One region of the Microbispora sp. NPDC046973 genome, then DNA from elsewhere that is predicted to be linked to it. Evidence: riboswitches for the same ligand, from Rfam matches in the RefSeq annotation. Region 1 holds a riboswitch; the other holds the start of a gene.
What was found. Region 1 has a riboswitch for glycine ahead of gcvT (glycine cleavage system aminomethyltransferase GcvT). Riboswitches for the same ligand answer to the same signal wherever they lie in the genome.

Region 1 (8,462 bases):
CCCCAGCGGGCTCAGCGCCGCCAGGAACAGCGAGTAGCCGGACGGCCGCGAGGGCAGCGGCCGCAGGTCGAGGGCCGAGCTGAGGTAGGCGAAGGAGTCGGCCCAGAACCACAGTGCGGGCCGGTAGCCGAGCACGGCGAGCGCGCGCAGTGCGACGCCCGCCGCCAGCACGACCAGGAACGCCCGATGCGGGCGCAGCGCCTCGCGCCACCTCACGTGACGGCCCTCCTCCTCGCGGGGAAGTCACCACGATATTGGTGAGCCGCACATGCGTCACATTCGAGACACCGGTGCGCTCGCCGGCGACGCCCGGCTCAGCACTCGATGACGTTGACGGCGAGGCCGCCGCGCGAGGTCTCCTTGTACTTGTCGAGCATGTCCCTGCCGGTGTCGCGCATCGTCTTGATCGCCTTGTCCAGCGACACGAAGTGGCGGCCGTCGCCGCGCAGCGCGATGCGGGCGGCGGCGATGGCCTTGATCGAGGCGACGGCGTTGCGCTCGATGCACGGGATCTGGACGAGTCCGCCGATCGGGTCGCAGGTCAGGCCGAGGTTGTGCTCGATGCCGATCTCGGCGGCGTTCTCGACCTGCTCCGGCGTCCCGCCGAGCGCCTCGGTGAGGCCCGCCGCCGCCATCGAGCAGGCCGAGCCGACCTCGCCCTGGCAGCCCACCTCCGCGCCGGAGATGGAGGCGTTCTCCTTGAACAGCACGCCGATCGCGCCCGCGGTGAGCAGGAAGCGGACGACGCCGTCCTCGCCGGCCCCCGGGAGGAAGCGCATGTAGTAGGACAAGACGGCCGGGACGATGCCGGCGGCGCCGTTGGTCGGCGCGGTGACGATCCGGCCGCCCGCCGCGTTCTCCTCGTTGACGGCCAGCGCGAACAGCGTGACCCAGTCCATCGCCCGCAGCGGGTCGGTCCCGTCGGTCTCGCTCTGCAGCCGCCGGTACAGCTGGTGGGCCCGGCGGCGCACCTTGAGGCCGCCCGGCAGGACGCCCTCGCGGCTGGTGCCCCGCCGCACGCACTCGGCCATCACTGCCCACAGGTGCAGCAGGCCGGTACGGATCTCCTCCTCCGTGCGGCCGAAGGCCTTCTCGTTCTCCATCATCAGCCCGGAGATCGACAGGCCCGTCTCGGCGCAGTGCGCGAGCAGTTCGTGCGCGGTCGTGAAGGCGTACGGCAGCACCGTGTCGTCGGGTTTGATCCGGTCGGCGCCGGTGGCGTTCTCGTCCACCACGAAGCCGCCGCCGACCGAGTAGTACACCTTCTCGCGCAGCACGGTGTCGTCGGCGTACGCCGTGAACCGCATGCCGTTCGGGTGGTGGGGGAGCGACAGCTTGCGCTCGAAGACGAGGTGCTCGCCGACCACGAACGGGATCTCGTGCACGCCGTACAACGTGACCGTGCCGCTCGCCCGCATCGCCGCCAGCCGCTCGTCGACGGTGTCGACGTCGACCAGTTCGGGCTTGTCGCCGGACAGGCCCAGCAGGACGGCCTTGTCGCTGCCGTGGCCCTTGCCGGTCAGCCCGAGCGAGCCGTACAGGATGGCCTCGACCCGGGTGACCTTCTCCAGCAGCCCGTCCTGGTGCAGCCCGCGGACGAACTTGTGCGCCGCCGCCATCGGACCGCCCGTGTGCGAGCTGGACGGCCCGATCCCCACCTTGAACAGGTCGAAGACGCTGATCGCCATTGACCGTCGCCTCTCAGCTGCTTGTCAGGACTCGCCGGAGGTCAGCGCGGTGTACTCCGCGGCCGACAGCAGGTCCTCCGGCTCCTCCTCCACGCGCACGCGGAACAGCCAGCCCTCGCCGTAGGGGTCGGAGCTGACCAGCGAGGGGTTGTCCACGACGGCGGCGTTGATCTCGACGACCTCGCCGCCGACCGGCGCGAAGATGTCGCTCACGGACTTGGTGGACTCCACCTCGCCGACCGCGTCGCCGGCCGCGACCGTCGCGCCGACCTCGGAGTGCACCTCCACGTAAACCACGTCGCCGAGCTGCTCGGCCGCGTACGCCGTGATGCCCACCGTCACGGTGAGGCCGTCCTCGAGCCCGGCCACCCACTCGTGTTCCTTGGTGTAGCTCAGGTCGTCCGGAATGGTGCTCACTTGCTCCTCCTGTAGAAAGGCAGATCGACGACGTCGACCGGTTCTTGGCTGCCCCGGATGTCCACGGCCAGGCCACCCTTCTCCAGGGCGCCCTCGTCGACGTACGCCATGGCGATCGGGCGGCCGAGGGACTGCGACGGGGCGCCGCTGGTCACCTCGCCGACGACGGCGCCCTCCCGGGTGACGGAGTAGCCGTGGCGGGGAACGCGGCGGCCGCGCGCCACCAGCCCGACCAGGCGCCGTTTGGTGCCGTTCTCCGCTGCCCGCTCGAGGGCGGCCTTGCCCACGAAGTCGCCGGGCTTGTCGAAGCGGACGACCCGGCCGAGGCCCGCGTCGAAGGGCGTGATCGCCGCGCTCAGCTCGTTGCCGTACAGCGGCATTCCGGCTTCCAGGCGCAGCGTGTCGCGGGCCGAAAGCCCGGCGGGGACGAGCCCGGCGTCCTTGCCCGCCTCGGCGAGGGCGTTCCACAGCGGCACGGCGTGCTCGTTCAGCACGAACAGCTCGAAGCCGTCCTCGCCGGTGTATCCGGTGCGTGCGATCAGGGCGGGCGTGCCCGCGACGACGCCGGGGACGATGGCGTAGTACTTCAGCTCGTCGAGGTCGGCGTCGGTCAGCGCGGCGAGGATCTCGGCGCTGCGCGGGCCCTGCACCGCGACCAGCGCGTACTCGTCCGACCGGTCGGTCACCCGCGCGTCGTAGCCCCGGACGCGGTCGGCGAGCTCACGGGCGACGAGGGCGTAGTTGGAGGCGTTGGCGACGACCATGTACTGGTCCTCGTCGAGGCGGTAGACGATGAGGTCGTCGAGGATGCCGCCGGTCTCGTTCACGATCATCGTGTAGCGGGCGCGGCCGGGCGCGAGGACGCTGAGGTGCCCCACGAGAGCGCGGTCGAGCGCCTCGCCCGCCTGTGCGCCGACGACGAAGATCTCTCCCATGTGGGACAGGTCGAACAGCCCCGCGGCCGTGCGCACCGCGTTGTGCTCGGCCGACTCGCTGCCGTAGCGCAGGGGCATCTGCCAGCCCGCGAAGTCGGTCAGGGTCGCGCCCAGGCTTTCGTGGACCCCGCGGAGCGGGGTGGATCGGGACATGCCCACCTCGGAAGGACGGATGCTGCGTTTGACTATCGGGCATCCTCCCCCTCTGTCATCGGCGCCTGAGAGCTTCGTCCGATCTTTGCCGGACTTTCACCTTCGGCGAGGCCTTACGGCCTTCTTTCCAGAGGTCACCTGGCCCGCACGGTCCTTTGCCTTGAGAGGTTCGCGGGGAGGGCTTGCTCCTTCAGGGGCCCTGACCGGATGCCAGGACGCTCTCCCGCACGGGATCACCGGTGGTGCTGGCAAGCCTAGTGGTTCGCCGCCATCCCCGTAACCGGCGGGATCGCCCCGATTTCCTCGATCAAGGTATCCGTTCTGCGGGCCTTCGTTACGAGCGGTGATCGCACTCACGCGCCGGCCGATGCCCCGCGCGGAGACACGTCAGCGCGGACGGAAGGTCGTCGCCCGTGAGGATCCGCTGGTGGAGGGCCTGGGTGTCGGGGGACGGCTCGGTGCCGAGACGGTCGACCAGGGTCCGGCGCAGTCGCTGATAGGACGCCGAGGCGTCGTGGGTGCGGCCCGACCGGTGCAGCGCCAGCATGAGCTGCCGGTGCGGTCGTTCGCGCAACGGGTGACGCCTCGCCCACTGGGCCAGGCCGCCGACGATCTCGTGGTGGTGCCCGAGCGCCAGCCGTACGTCGAAGAGGTCCTCGGTCACCGCGCGCCGGTCCTCGTCGAGCCGTTCGGCCCACGAGGAGAGCTCGTCCACGTGCCTCATGCCGAGCAGGGCGTCGCCCCGCCACAGGCTCAGCGCGTTCTCGAACATCCTCGCCGCATTGTGGTAATCGCCATTTTCGCGGGCGATTCTGCCCTGTGCCGCGAAATGGTTGAATACTGCAGCATCCACGGATGCCGGTGGGACGGAAAGAAGGTACCCGCCCTCCACTGTGTGCAGCGGGGAAAGGGCGGGGTCGCGTGGCGAGAGCCGCCGCCGCACCTGTGCGATGTAGGTGGTAAGATTACGCGGCGCCGATTTAGTGGGACGGCGATTCCACAACAGATCGATGAGCGTGTCCCGATGGACCGCGACGTTCGGGTTGAGCAGGAACAACGCCAGGAGTTGCCGGTGCCTCGGGGCGAGCCCGGCGATCACGTCCCCCGAGGGTTTCATGGCCAGGAACGGTCCGAGCACGGCGTATAACACGGTCTATCCCTCGCACGAAAGCAGCGTGAAACGTGCCGACGACGCGGCGATCATTGGTTAATTGACCATATCTCTCCCCGCTCGCATTCGTCAAAGAATGTGTCGTTTCTATGTGCGGGTGCGCCGTTCCTTTATCGCCAATGTGGGGCTGAACGCGCAGGTGGCGCGGAAGTGAAATCGGTTGCATTGCCCGAGCCTCCGCACAGGCGCTGTGGCGGGCGTCACAAGTGGAATCGCCGTTCTCGGGGGCGTCTCCGGCAGGCGAAGGCCTACTGCGCGACGCGCTGAGGAAGCGCCGCCGAGGCGGTTCGCCTCAGGCCGGCTGGAGCGCAGCCGTGATGCCGTGTCACCGTCCTCCGGACGAAGGCGTCGACGGCTGAAGACGACTCGGCTCGGCGGACGTCCTTCAACGGAAGGACCCGTGGTCACCCCCGGCCCGATTGTGTTCGGGGGTGAGAGCGTGGACGCTTGGCCGGTGACAGACGAGATCTTCTGGGAGCTGGTCGGCACGCTCGACGGGGTGATCGACGAGGACAGCGCCGATCTGCTGGGCGAGCGCCTGTCGTCGGTGGCCGCGGAGGAGGTGAAGGTCTTCTGCGGGCACCTCGCCGCGAAGGTGCGTGCGCTCGCCGGGCTCCCTCTTGAGGGACGTCCGGTCCCCGACGTCGGCGACGAGGGCCGCCCGCCGATCCCACTCGCCGGGGACGCGTACGAGAACCTGCTGTACGCGGTGATCGCCGCCGGGCGGGAGCGGTACGAGGCCGTGCTCGCCGATCCGGCGGCGGCCGAGGACGAGGAGTGGGACGCGGGGGAGGCCGAACTGCTCGTGGACGTCGTCGCGAACGTGCTGTGGGACGTCGCGGGCCTGGACTGGTACGAGGAGTTCGATCCCCTGCTGTCCGGCCTGCCGGCGGACGGCCGGTGGTACGACACACGCCGGGGCTCTGCCTGGAAAAGCGCGCCGCGGCAGTACGAGAACGCGGCCCACGCGCTGGACCGGGCCCTCAACGACTCCGAGGAGTGGCGCGCCTGGTGGAGCCAGACGGGGCTGCGGAAGGTCGAGGTCGGCGTCACCGTCAACGGGGACAGGGACGTCCAGAACGTCGAGCGCGGCACGGCGATCGCCAGGGCCGAGTTCAGGATGGGCCGCTCCTACTTCGGGGAGCGTGACGCAGCGGGACTGAGGGCGCTCGCGGTGGAAGAGGCCGCGCGCATCACGGGCGCGATCGCCCGGGCGCTGGACATGACGCCGCCTCCACCGCTTCCGTCCTCTTCCCGCTGACGTGCCCGCCGCTCTGCGGGGGTCCGGCGCTCTGAGGGGGTCCGGCGCTCTACCGGGCCGCAGCGGCGCCTGCGGTCGCGGGAGCCCGCAGGGCCTGGTTGACGGCGTCGGTGCGCCGGGCGTCGCCCCACACCCACTCCACGCGGGCTTCGCGCCGCCGCCCGGCGAGCCAGTCGTCGAAAAGCCGCTGTTCGATCTCTCGCCGGGTCGCGTCGTCGAAGACGGCGGGCCTGACCTCCACCACCTGGGTGACCACGGGCTCGGATCCGTATGGGCCGAGGACGTCACCGGGTGCGGCGTTCGCCGCCCCCAGGCCGAGTTCGGCGCGGAACAGGCGGCGCAGGCGGGCGTCCGCGCCGTGGTCGAGCGTCTCGGCGGCGGCCGAGGCGAGGGGGTCCGCCCCGCCGCTCCGCAGCCGGCCGGCGGCGGCCCGGGCTGCTTCCGGCCGGGGATACCGGAGGGACAGCGCGCACAGCCGGTCGTAGGAGCGGGGCTGGGCGGTGAAGAGGCCGTCCGCGCGGTCGCCGACGACGCGCCGGCGCAGCCGGGCGATCCCGGCCTCCTGGGCCACGATGTCCTCCAGGCCGGCGTGGTCGAGGCCGCGTTCGGTCATCCACGCGCGGGTGGCCTCGACCGTGAGCAGTCCCCGGGCCCGCCGGAAGGCGTCGAGGGCGTCCTGCAACTCGGCGGCGGACAGGTCCACCGGGTCGTCGGACAGCTCCTGCGCCACCAGGGCGGCGTCGACCAGCCTGCTCGCCACCGAGGCGTCGCTCCACAGCTCGTCCAGCACCGCCATGGCCTGCTCCATCGCGACTTCCATGCCGTTGACCCGGACGACGACCTGCTCGCCGGAGTTGCGGCTGCCCCGCAGCGGCCAGGGCAGCGCGCGGTCGGGGGCGAAGGCGATCGAGACCGTGCCGTCCGCCACCGGGATCAGCATGTCGTAGTGACAGCCGCCGCCGGGGTGGTCGCGCTGCCACACCAGGCGCATCGGCGCGCCCTCGTGCTGCGCCCGCAGGTCGCCCAGCAGGTCCCTGGCTTCGGCGGGTTCCAGGTCGCTGATCCGGCGCAGGTACGCCAGGACGTCGGCCAGCAGGCCGGCAGACGGAAGAACGCCAGTGTGGACAACGCTGTGCGACGGCATGTCGGGCTCCTCTGGGCGGGATCTGTCGGGCTCGTTCGCGAAGGGGACGTCAGGCCGGTTCGAGCAGGAGGTCGCAGAGGGCCTCGCTGATCGGCAGGCCGGTCATGTTCTCGACCCACAGCCACTGCGCGTTGGGGTTGACCTCAAGGAAGACGTGACGGTCGTCCGGCGTGACGATCAGGTCGACGGCGCCGTACAGCAGGCCGAGCCGGTCCATCAGCTCCAGGCACCGGTCGGCGATCTCCTCCTGCAGCCGATGGGGCCGGTGCGGGGTAGTCCGGGTGTCGTAGTACCGCCAGTCGAGGCTCGATCGGTTGGACGCCTGCGAGTGGATCTCGGCGGCGAAGATCCGCCGCCCGACGATGGTGACCCGCAGCTCGACGCGCTTCGGCACCATCTCCTGCACGATCACCGGGCAGAACCGCAGGCCGTCGGCGTACGCGAGGTCGCGCGGCGACACCGGCTCGGTGAGGCGGGTCGCGGTGAGTCCGCCCGCGACGCCCTCGATGAGCGGGACGTGGAAGGCCTTCGTGATGACGCGGCCGTCGTGCCGGTCGTGGAAGTCGAGGAACGACTCGGCGTCCGTGCTGATCAGCGTCTCCGGGATCGCGAATCCGAGCTCCGCGGCCAGGGCGAGCTGGGAGGCCTTCTGGCCGGAACGGCGGAAGACCGACTCGCGCGCGGGCACCTGGCGGCACGGCAGCTGCTCCCACAGATCGCCGAGCAGGCTCTTGCACTCCTGCACGGTGTGCGCGGCCACCGCCGGATCGGCGATCTCCGGGTGCGGGCGCGGGGGAGTCGGCCGGCGCCACCACACGGCGGTCACCGTGTCGAGGTCGATCGTCTCCTTATCGCCGCGCAGGATGCGGCGGGTGCCGAGGCCGGCGCCGTAGCCGAGGTCCACCTTGGCGTGGACCGGGAAGTCGCCGGGGTCGAAGACGCTGACGCGCGCGCCGCGCCGGGCGAGCAGACCGCTGACCCGCTCGGCGTGCGGGTCGTCCTCGCCGGTGAGCACGAGAACGTGAGAAGAGCGCAACGGAGGGCCTTTCGACGTGACCAAACAGACCTGGGCGCGGATTGGACGGAGGGGACTGGACCGACGGGGCCTGATCGTGCGGGCCTGGCGGGTGGGGGCGCCGCTACCGGGGCCACTGGGGCCACCGGGGCGGCGCCCCCACCTCGGCGTCACAGCCGTGCTTCACCCGATCGGGTCACGCCGTGACGCCGTGAGCATGTGTCAGACGGCGATGTCGTCGTACTTGCACATGTTGTCGGCATAGGAGCCGGTCCTGTCGAACTCCGGGGCCTGGCCGCCGGTCACGCCGCGCAGGCGCTCCTCGTCCAGTTCCTCGCCCACGGCGTCGATGGCGGTGAGGACCGTTCGAACGGTGCGAGCCGTCATGACCGCCCCCTCAGCACAGGTAGTCGTCGTAGCCCGCGCCCGACCGCGTGCGTGCGGCCATGGGGTCGGGCATCCCGCCGGTGATGCCCTCCAGCCGGCTCTCGTCCAGCTCGGCGCCCACCTCGGAAAGGTCCCGCAGCTCGGTCTTGGGCTGTGCGCTCATGGTCTTCTCCTTTCGGTCGCGTCGGGAGCCGGGCGGCTCCCCCCGTGTCCCAGAGCCTGCCTTGATCGTCTTGGAACCGGATTGCGTGACGGAGGTAAGCGACTTGTGGCCTGCTTAATTCGCAGTTC
Region 2 (8,462 bases), on a different contig from region 1:
ACGGGTTCACCGAGACCGTGGTGACCGTGCAGTTCCTGGCCGCGCTGATCCGCAACTACTTCGGCGACGGCGACGAGCTGGGCATGACCCTCCACTACGCCACCGAGGAGGTCCCCCTCGGGACGGCCGGCAGCGTGAAGAACGCCGCCGACAAGCTTCGCGACGACCGCTTCCTGGTCATCTCCGGCGACGCGCTCACCGACATCGACCTGACCGACATGCTCCGCTTCCACCGCGAGAACCGGGCGCTGGTCACCATCGGGCTCAAGCGCGTGCCCAACCCGCTGGAGTTCGGGATCATCATCGTCGACGACAGCGGCCGCATCCAGCGCTTCCTGGAGAAGCCCACCTGGGGTCAGGTGTTCTCCGACACGGTCAACACCGGCATCTACATCATGGAGCCGTCGGTCCTCGACGAGATCGCCCCCGGCCAATCGGTGGACTGGTCGTCCGACATCTTCCCGGACATGCTCGAACGGGGCTGCCGGCTGTTCGGCTACGTGGCCGAGGGCTACTGGGAGGACGTCGGCACCCACGAGAGCTACCTCAAGGCCCAGGCCGACGTGCTGGAGGGCAAGGTCAAGGTCGACTTCGACGCGTTCGAGCTGGCCCCGGGCGTGTGGGCCGCCGAGGGCGCCTCGGTGGACCCCGAGGCCGTGCTCAAGGGCCCCCTCTACATCGGCGACTACGCCAAGGTCGAGGCCGGCGCCGAGCTGCGGGAGTACACCGTGCTCGGCAGCAACGCCGTCGTCAAGGAGGGCGCCTTCCTGCACCGCGCCGTGGTCAGCGACAACGTGTACGTCGGCCCGGCCGCCCACCTGCGCGGCTGCGTGATCGGCAAGAACACCGACGTCATGACCGGCGCCAGGATCGAGGAGAACGCCGTCGTCGGCGACGAGTGCGTCATCGAGGCCGAGGCGTACGTCTCCTCCGGCGTGAAGATCTATCCGTTCAAGACGATCGAGGCGGGCACGGTCGTCAACACGAGCGTCATCTGGGAGTCGCGCGGCCAGCGCAGCCTGTTCGGCCCCCGCGGGGTCTCCGGGCTGGTCAACGTCGAGATCACTCCGGAGCTGTGCGTACGGCTGGCCAGCGCGTACGCCACGACGCTGCGCAAGGGCGACACGGTCGTCACCTCCCGCGACGCCTCGCGGGCGGCGCGGGCGCTCAAGCGGGCGGTGATCAGCGCGCTGAACTCCAGTGCGATCAACGTGGTGGACCTGGAGGCCGCCGCCCTGCCGGTCGCAAGGTTCAACACCTCGCGGGAGAACGTCAGGGGCGGCATCGCCCTGCGCACCACGGCGGGCGACCCCCAGAGCGTCGACATCGTGTTCATGGACGAGACGGGAGCCGACCTGTCCCAGGCGGCCCAGCGCAAGCTGGAGCGGGTCTTCTCCCGGCAGGAGTACCGGCGCGCCTTCCCCGGCGAGATCGCCGAGCTGACCTTCCCCGCCCGAGCCGTCGACACCTACGCCCGGGAGCTGCTGGCCTGCATCGACATGTCCGGGGTGAAGGACACCGAGATGAAGGTCGTGGTCGACTGCGCGGGCGGCACCTCCTCGCTCGTGCTGCCGAGCCTGCTGGGCCGGGCCGGGGTCGACGTGCTGACCGTGAACAACCGCCTCGACGACGCCTCGCCGACCGAGACGCTCGCCGAGCGCCGCCGCGACCTGCAGCGCCTGGCGGACCTGGTGGCCTCCGCCCGGGCCGCCTTCGGCGTGCGGTTCGACCCGGTGGGGGAGCGGGTCTCCCTCGTGGACGAGATGGGCCAGCTCATCAGCGAGGAGCGGGCGCTGCTCGTCGTGCTCGACCTGGTGGCGGCCGAGCGCCGGGGCGGCCGGGTGGCGCTGCCGGTCACCACGACCCGGGTGGCGGAGATGGTGTGCCGCTTCCACGGCGTGCAGGTCGACTGGACGGCCACGAGCCTCGACACGCTGACGCGGGCGGCCCGGCACCCCGACACGATCTTCGCGGGCGACGGCAAGGGCGGCTTCATCGTCCCGGAGTTCGCGCCCACGGTGGACGGCCTGGCCGTGTTCCTGCGCCTGCTGGGCCTGGTCGCGCGCACCCGGCTGTCGCTCAGCCAGATCGACGCCCGCATCCCGGAGGCCAAGCTGCTCAAGCGGACCGTTCCCACGCCCTGGGCGCACAAGGGGGCCGTGATGCGCTCGGTCGTCGAGGCGGCCGAGGGCCACCGCCTGGACACCACCGACGGCGTCCGCGTCGTGGAGGACGACGGAAGCTGGGCCCTCGTCCTGCCCGACCCCGCCGAGGCCGTCACCCACCTGTGGGCCGAGGGCCACGACATGGACACCGCCCAGGCCCTCCTGGAACGCTGGGCCCACGTCGTCGAACAGGCCGCCGGCGCCCACTGACATCCCTTCGACACGGCGCGCAACCGTCCCGCGAGGGGCGCGGCCGCGACTGGACTGAGGAGCGCCGGAGCGAGGAACGAGCGAGGACGCGACGAGGGAAGGAGTGGCCTGAAGGCGCCCCGAGCCGCGCGAGCGAAGGCGAGCGCAATCAAACACCGAGGGGCGCGGCCGCGACTGGACTGAGGAGAGAGGAAGCGAGGTACGAGCTTCCGAACGACGAGGGAAGGAGCCGTCTCAAGGCGCTCCGAGCCGCCGTGCCGGAGGCGCGGCAATACAACACGTGTGGCGGGATGGACCTTGAACCTCCGCTGGCTGTAGCGTTGGTCAGTCCACGCCCAGCCGCGGTCTTGACCTTTGTGCCTGATCAGCGTAAGTTGCGGCATTCGCAGTTTGAGCTAGTCCTAGAGCAAGTCGTGAGAGAGGCCGAGCCGTTCGATGCCCAGCGTCTACTGCACGCAGTGCGGTCATGCCAACCCCGAGGATGCCCGTTTCTGTTCACGATGCGGTTCGCCGCTGAGCGCTCCGGCGCCCGTCGCAGCCGACACGACCTCGACGATCTCACTCGAGGCGCTTGAGGCGGAGACGGGCCAGACGCTTCTGCCGGACAGGGCCGCCGTCGAGCAGCTGCCGCCCGGCACGGCTCTCCTGGTGGTCATGCGGGGCCCGAACGCGGGGAGCCGATTTCTGCTCGACAGCGACCTCACTACGGCGGGTCGCCACCCGGAAAGCGACATTTTCCTGGACGATGTGACCGTGTCCAGGAGGCACGTGGAGTTCTACCGCCGCGGCGGCCAGTTCACCGTGCGTGACGTGGGCAGCCTCAACGGCACCTACGTCAACCGGGAGCGCATCGAGGAGTCCCCGTTGCAGGGAGGCGACGAGGTGCAGATCGGCAAGTTCCGGCTGGTGTTCCTCACACGTGGTCCTGGAGGGCTGTGATCGGTGAGGAGGAGGAGTCATGAGCGCACAGGCCGTACGGGCGTTCATGAGCATCGGGGAGGTGCTCGCCCTGCTGCAGGGCGAGTTCCCGGACGTGACCGTCTCCAAGATCCGGTTTCTGGAGGGTGAGGGGCTGATCGAGCCCCAGCGGAGCCCGTCGGGGTACCGCAAGTTCACCTTCAACGACGTCGAGCGCCTGCGGTACATCCTGCGTGCGCAGCGTGACCAGTACCTGCCGCTCCGCGTGATCAAGGATCAGCTGGACGAGCAGGCGGCCCGCCCGCACGCCGTGTCCGACGGCGCTCCGCCGGTGCGTCTCAGCCGGGAGGAGCTCATCGAGGCCGCGGGCATCGACGAGGAGACCCTGGCCGAGATGGAGAGCTTCGGCCTGGTCGCCCCCGTGGCGCGCCGGTACGACGGGGAGGCGCTGGAGGTCGCGCGAAGCGTGGGGGCGCTGGCGCGGTTCGGCCTGCAGGCGCGGCACCTGAGGGCGATCCGCGCCGCGGTGGAGCGGGAGGCCGGTCTCATCGAGCAGGCGGTGGCCCCGTTGCTGCGGCGTAAGGCGCCGGGGGCGATCGCGGAGGCGGACGAGACCGCCCGCGAGATCTCCGGACTTCTCCAGGAACTGCACAATGCGTTACTGCGTGGGAGTGTTCGCGGCGTTCTGGGGCGGTGACCGGCACATCCGCACCTCCGTGGGTGTTACGTTGAATGCCTGGTGATATGCCGCGACGCTTGAGACGGAGCCGCCCGTGTTGCAGATGGAGGTCGTGGGGGTTCGCGTTGAGATGCCCACCAACCAGCCGATCGTTCTCCTGAAGGAGACGAGTGGTGATCGGTATCTGCCGATCTGGATAGGCATGACCGAGGCGACCGCTATCGCGCTGGCCCAGGCGGAGGAGCCGCCGCCCCGGCCGCTGACCCACGACTTGTTCCGTGACGTTCTTGAGGCCTTGGGGGTGCGGTTGCGCACCGTCAACATCGTCGCGCTCCGCGATGGAATCTTCTTCGCCGACTTGGTCTTCTCCAACGGTGTGGAGGTCAGCGCCCGTCCTTCGGACTCGATCGCGCTGGCGTTGCGTACGGGTGCGACGATCTACGCGAGTGAGGACGTGATCCAGGAGGCGGGCGTGAGCATGCCCGACGACCAGGAAGACGAAGTGGAGAAGTTCCGCGAGTTCCTGGACAAAATCACACCGGAAGACTTCGGCCGGGCGGGCTGACGTGCCGGACGATTTCGGGAGATTACGCTTCACGACGCGCCGGACGGGGTCGTTGACTGACGATGGCCCCGGTCCTACGGTGCAAGGGAAACCACGGTTGTAATTCACGAACCCCCAGATCAGACCGTGGGATGAGAGAAAGCCGGAGGTCCGCAGTGGCGGTCAGCAGCGGCGAGGGTAAGTCGGCCGGCCAGCACGACCCGGTTCGGCAGGCGGCGCGCGAGCGCGCCGGCGAACAGGGTCTGCTGTTCGACGAGCAGCCGACGGCGCTGCCCCAGGGCATCGGATACCGCGGGCCCACGGCGTGCGCGGCGGCCGGGATCACCTACCGGCAGCTCGACTACTGGGCCCGGACCGAACTGGTGCTCCCGACGATAAGGGCCGCCCAGGGATCCGGGTCCCAGCGACTGTACAGCTTCCGCGACATCCTCGTCCTGAAGGTCGTCAAACGTCTTCTGGACACGGGGGTCTCCCTGCAGCAGATACGCACCGCCGTACGGCACCTGCGCGACCGCGGTGTCAACGACCTGGCCCAGATCACCTTGATGAGCGACGGCGTGAGCGTCTACGAGTGCACGAGCGCCGACGAGGTGATCGACCTGCTGCAGGGCGGTCAGGGTGTGTTCGGCATCGCGCTCGGGCGGGTCTGGCGTGAGGTCGAGGGATCGCTGGCCGAGCTTCCGGGCGAGCGCGCGGAGGCCGCTCCGGATGCGGAGGGGGACCATCCGGCGGACGAGCTGGCCCGCCGGAGGAAGGCGCGCAGGACCGGCTGAGATCATCTCGCAGGGGTGGGAGTGATGCCCGATATCGGGTAGCCGGTAGAGTGAGGTAAGGCCGACGACCTCGTGCGGGAGAGACCCCTGGCCTTCAGGGGCGCCGAAGGAGCAAACCTCCCCGGAATCTCTCAGGCACCCGTACCGCACGGACGAGGCGACTCTGAAAAGCAGGCCCGCCGGCCAGGCGGCGCCTCACCGAAGGGGAAAGCCGGGCTCGACGGCCCGGTGAAGCTCTCAGGTCCGATGACAGAGGGGGAGACCGCTTCACGACCGGCCGCGCCACCCAGGGCGCCGGGCGGTCGCCGCAGGTCTCGACCCGCCAGGAGGCCCCTGTCATGACCGATCGGTCCACGCTTCGCGATCTTTCCGCTCCGCCCTTCGCCACCCGTCATATCGGCCCCTCCGACACCGACCGCGCCCGGATGCTGGAGGCCGTCGGCTACGAGTCGGTGGCCGACCTGCTCGCCGTGGCCGTGCCCGAGGCCATCCGCACGCGCGGCCCGCTGAACCTGCCCGAGGCGGTGGGGGAGGCCGAGGCTCTGGCCGAGCTGCGCACCCTCGCCGGCCGCAACCGGGTGCTGACCCCGATGATCGGCCTCGGGTACTACGACACGATCACCCCGGGCGTCGTCCTCCGCAACGTGATGGAGAACCCCGGCTGGTACACGGCGTACACGCCCTACCAGCCGGAGATCTCGCAGGGACGGCTGGAGGCGCTGCTGAACTTCCAGACGGTCGTGTCCGACCTCACCGGCCTCGGCGTCGCCGGCGCGTCCCTGCTCGACGAGGCCACGGCCGCGGCGGAGGCGATGACGCTGGCCCGGCGGGCCAGCAAGGTCAAGACCGACGTGTTCGTGGTGGACGCCGACGCGCTGCCGCAGACCAAGGCCGTGCTGGCGACCCGCGCCGAGCCGCTCGGCATCACGCTGGTGGAGTCCGACCTCGCCGGCGAGCTGCCCGAGTGCTTCGGGGTCCTCGTGCAGTATCCGGGCGCGAGCGGCCGGGTGGCCTCCTTCCGCGCGGTCGCGGATCGGGCGCACGCCCAGGGGGCGCTGCTGGTGGCCGCGGCCGACCTGCTGGCGCTGACCCTGCTGGAGTCCCCGGGCGAGCAGGGCGCCGACATCGCCGTCGGCTCCTCCCAGCGCTTCGGCGTCCCGCTGGGCTACGGCGGCCCCCACGCGGCGTACATGGCCGTCCGCGAGGGCCTGCAGCGGCAGATGCCGGGCCGCCTCGTCGGCGTCTCGGTGGACGCCGACGGCCGTACGGCCTACCGGCTGGCCCTGCAGACCCGCGAGCAGCACATCCGGCGGGAGAAGGCCACCAGCAACATCTGCACCGCGCAGGTGCTGCTCGCCGTCATGGCGTCGATGTACGCCGTCTACCACGGCCCGGAGGGCCTGAAGAGGATCGCCCAGCGGGTGCACCGCCACGCGGCCGTCCTGGCCGCCGGGCTGCGCGAGGGCGGCGTGGAGGTCGTCCACGACGAGTTCTTCGACACCGTGCTCGCCCGCGTGCCCGGGCGGGCCGCTCAGGTCGTGGCCGCCGCGGCGGAGCGGGGCGTGAACCTGCGCCTGGCCGACGACGACCACGTCGGCGTCGCCTGCGACGAGAAGACCACCACCGATCACCTGCGGGCGGTCTGGGCGGCGTTCGGCGCGTCCGACCTCGTGGTCGAGGACCTCGACCGGGTGACCTCCGACGCGCTCCCGGCCGACCTGCAGCGCACCTCGGACTTCCTCACCCACCCGGTGTTCCGCTCCCACAGGTCCGAGACGGCCATGCTGCGCTACCTGCGGCGGCTGCAGGACAAGGACATCGCGCTCGACCGCTCGATGATCCCGCTGGGCTCCTGCACGATGAAGCTCAACGCGACCACCGAGATGGAGCCGGTCACCTGGCCGGAGTTCGCCTCGATCCACCCGTTCGCGCCGGCCGAGCAGGCCGAGGGGTACGCCGAGCTGATCGCGACGCTGGAGGGCTGGCTGGCCGAGGTCACCGGCTACGACCGGGTGTCGATCCAGCCGAACGCGGGCTCCCAGGGCGAGTTCGCCGGGCTGCTGGCGATCAGGTCCTACCACCGCTCCAGGGGCGAGGGCGGGCGCGACGTGTGCCTCATCCCGTCCTCCGCGCACGGCACCAACGCCGCCAGCGCCGTCATGGCGGGCATGCGGGTGGTCGTGGTGGCCTGCGACGCCGACGGCAACGTGGACCTGGCCGATCTCGCCGCCAAGATCGACAAGCACCGCGACGCGCTCGCCGCGATCATGGTGACCTACCCGTCCACCCACGGGGTGTACGAGGAGACGATCGTCGAGATCTGCGAGCGGGTGCACGAGGCCGGCGGGCAGGTCTACGTCGACGGCGCCAACCTCAACGCGCTGGTCGGCCTGGCCAAGCTGGGCGAGTTCGGGGCGGACGTCTCCCACCTGAACCTGCACAAGACCTTCTGCATCCCGCACGGCGGCGGCGGCCCCGGCGTCGGCCCGGTGGCGGTCAAGGCCCACCTCGCCGAGCACCTGCCGGCGCACGTGTCGGCCGCGCCGTACGGCTCGGCGGGCATCCTGCCGATCTCCTGGGCGTACGTCAGGATGATGGGCGCCGACGGGCTGCGGCAGGCCACCGAGCAGGCGATCCTGTCGGCCAACTACCTGGCCCGGCGGCTGGCGCCGCACTACCCGGTGCTGTACACCGGCAGGGACGGCCTGGTCGCCCACGAGTGCATCGTCGACCTGCGCCAGATCACCAAGGAGACCGGCGTCACCGTGGACGACGTGGCCAAGCGACTGATCGACTACGGCTTCCACGCGCCCACGATGTCGTTCCCCGTCGCCGGGACGCTCATGATCGAGCCCACCGAGAGCGAGGACCTGGCCGAGCTCGACCGCTTCGCCGACGCGATGATCGCGATCCGGGACGAGATCGCGAAGGTGGCGTCGGGGGAGTACGACAAGACCGACAACCCGCTGCGCAACGCCCCGCACACGGCCGAGTGCCTCACCGCCGACGAGTGGTCCCACCCGTACTCGCGGGCGGCGGCCGCCTACCCGGTGCCCGGCCTGCGGGACGACAAGTACTGGCCGCCGGTGCGCCGCATCGACCAGGCGTACGGCGACCGCAACCTCGTCTGCTCCTGCCCGCCCCTGGAGGCG

Region 2: another riboswitch for glycine. It lies ahead of gcvP (aminomethyl-transferring glycine dehydrogenase); the one in region 1 lies ahead of gcvT (glycine cleavage system aminomethyltransferase GcvT).

Annotation. Positions count from the first base shown of each region.
Region 1 covers NZ_JBEYWQ010000014.1:38,459-46,920, reverse strand. Annotated here, with positions in the region: gene ABZ860_RS24540 (hypothetical protein) at 1-216, opposite strand, end outside; gene ABZ860_RS24535 (L-serine ammonia-lyase) at 315-1,688, opposite strand; gene gcvH (glycine cleavage system protein GcvH) at 1,713-2,105, opposite strand; gene gcvT (glycine cleavage system aminomethyltransferase GcvT) at 2,102-3,193, opposite strand; glycine riboswitch at 3,332-3,429, opposite strand; gene ABZ860_RS24520 (AfsR/SARP family transcriptional regulator) at 3,528-4,310, opposite strand; gene ABZ860_RS24515 (DUF4240 domain-containing protein) at 4,819-5,625, shown strand; gene ABZ860_RS24510 (TIGR04500 family putative peptide maturation system protein) at 5,675-6,769, opposite strand; gene ABZ860_RS24505 (MvdC/MvdD family ATP grasp protein) at 6,819-7,805, opposite strand; gene ABZ860_RS24500 (hypothetical protein) at 8,007-8,171, opposite strand; gene ABZ860_RS24495 (hypothetical protein) at 8,182-8,334, opposite strand.
Region 2 covers NZ_JBEYWQ010000033.1:18,908-27,369, forward strand. Annotated here, with positions in the region: gene ABZ860_RS36290 (mannose-1-phosphate guanyltransferase) at 1-2,375, shown strand, start outside; gene ABZ860_RS36295 (FHA domain-containing protein) at 2,811-3,314, shown strand; gene ABZ860_RS36300 (MerR family transcriptional regulator) at 3,334-3,990, shown strand; gene ABZ860_RS36305 (bifunctional nuclease family protein) at 4,067-4,537, shown strand; gene ABZ860_RS36310 (MerR family transcriptional regulator) at 4,693-5,310, shown strand; glycine riboswitch at 5,376-5,467, shown strand; gene gcvP (aminomethyl-transferring glycine dehydrogenase) at 5,649-8,462, shown strand, end outside.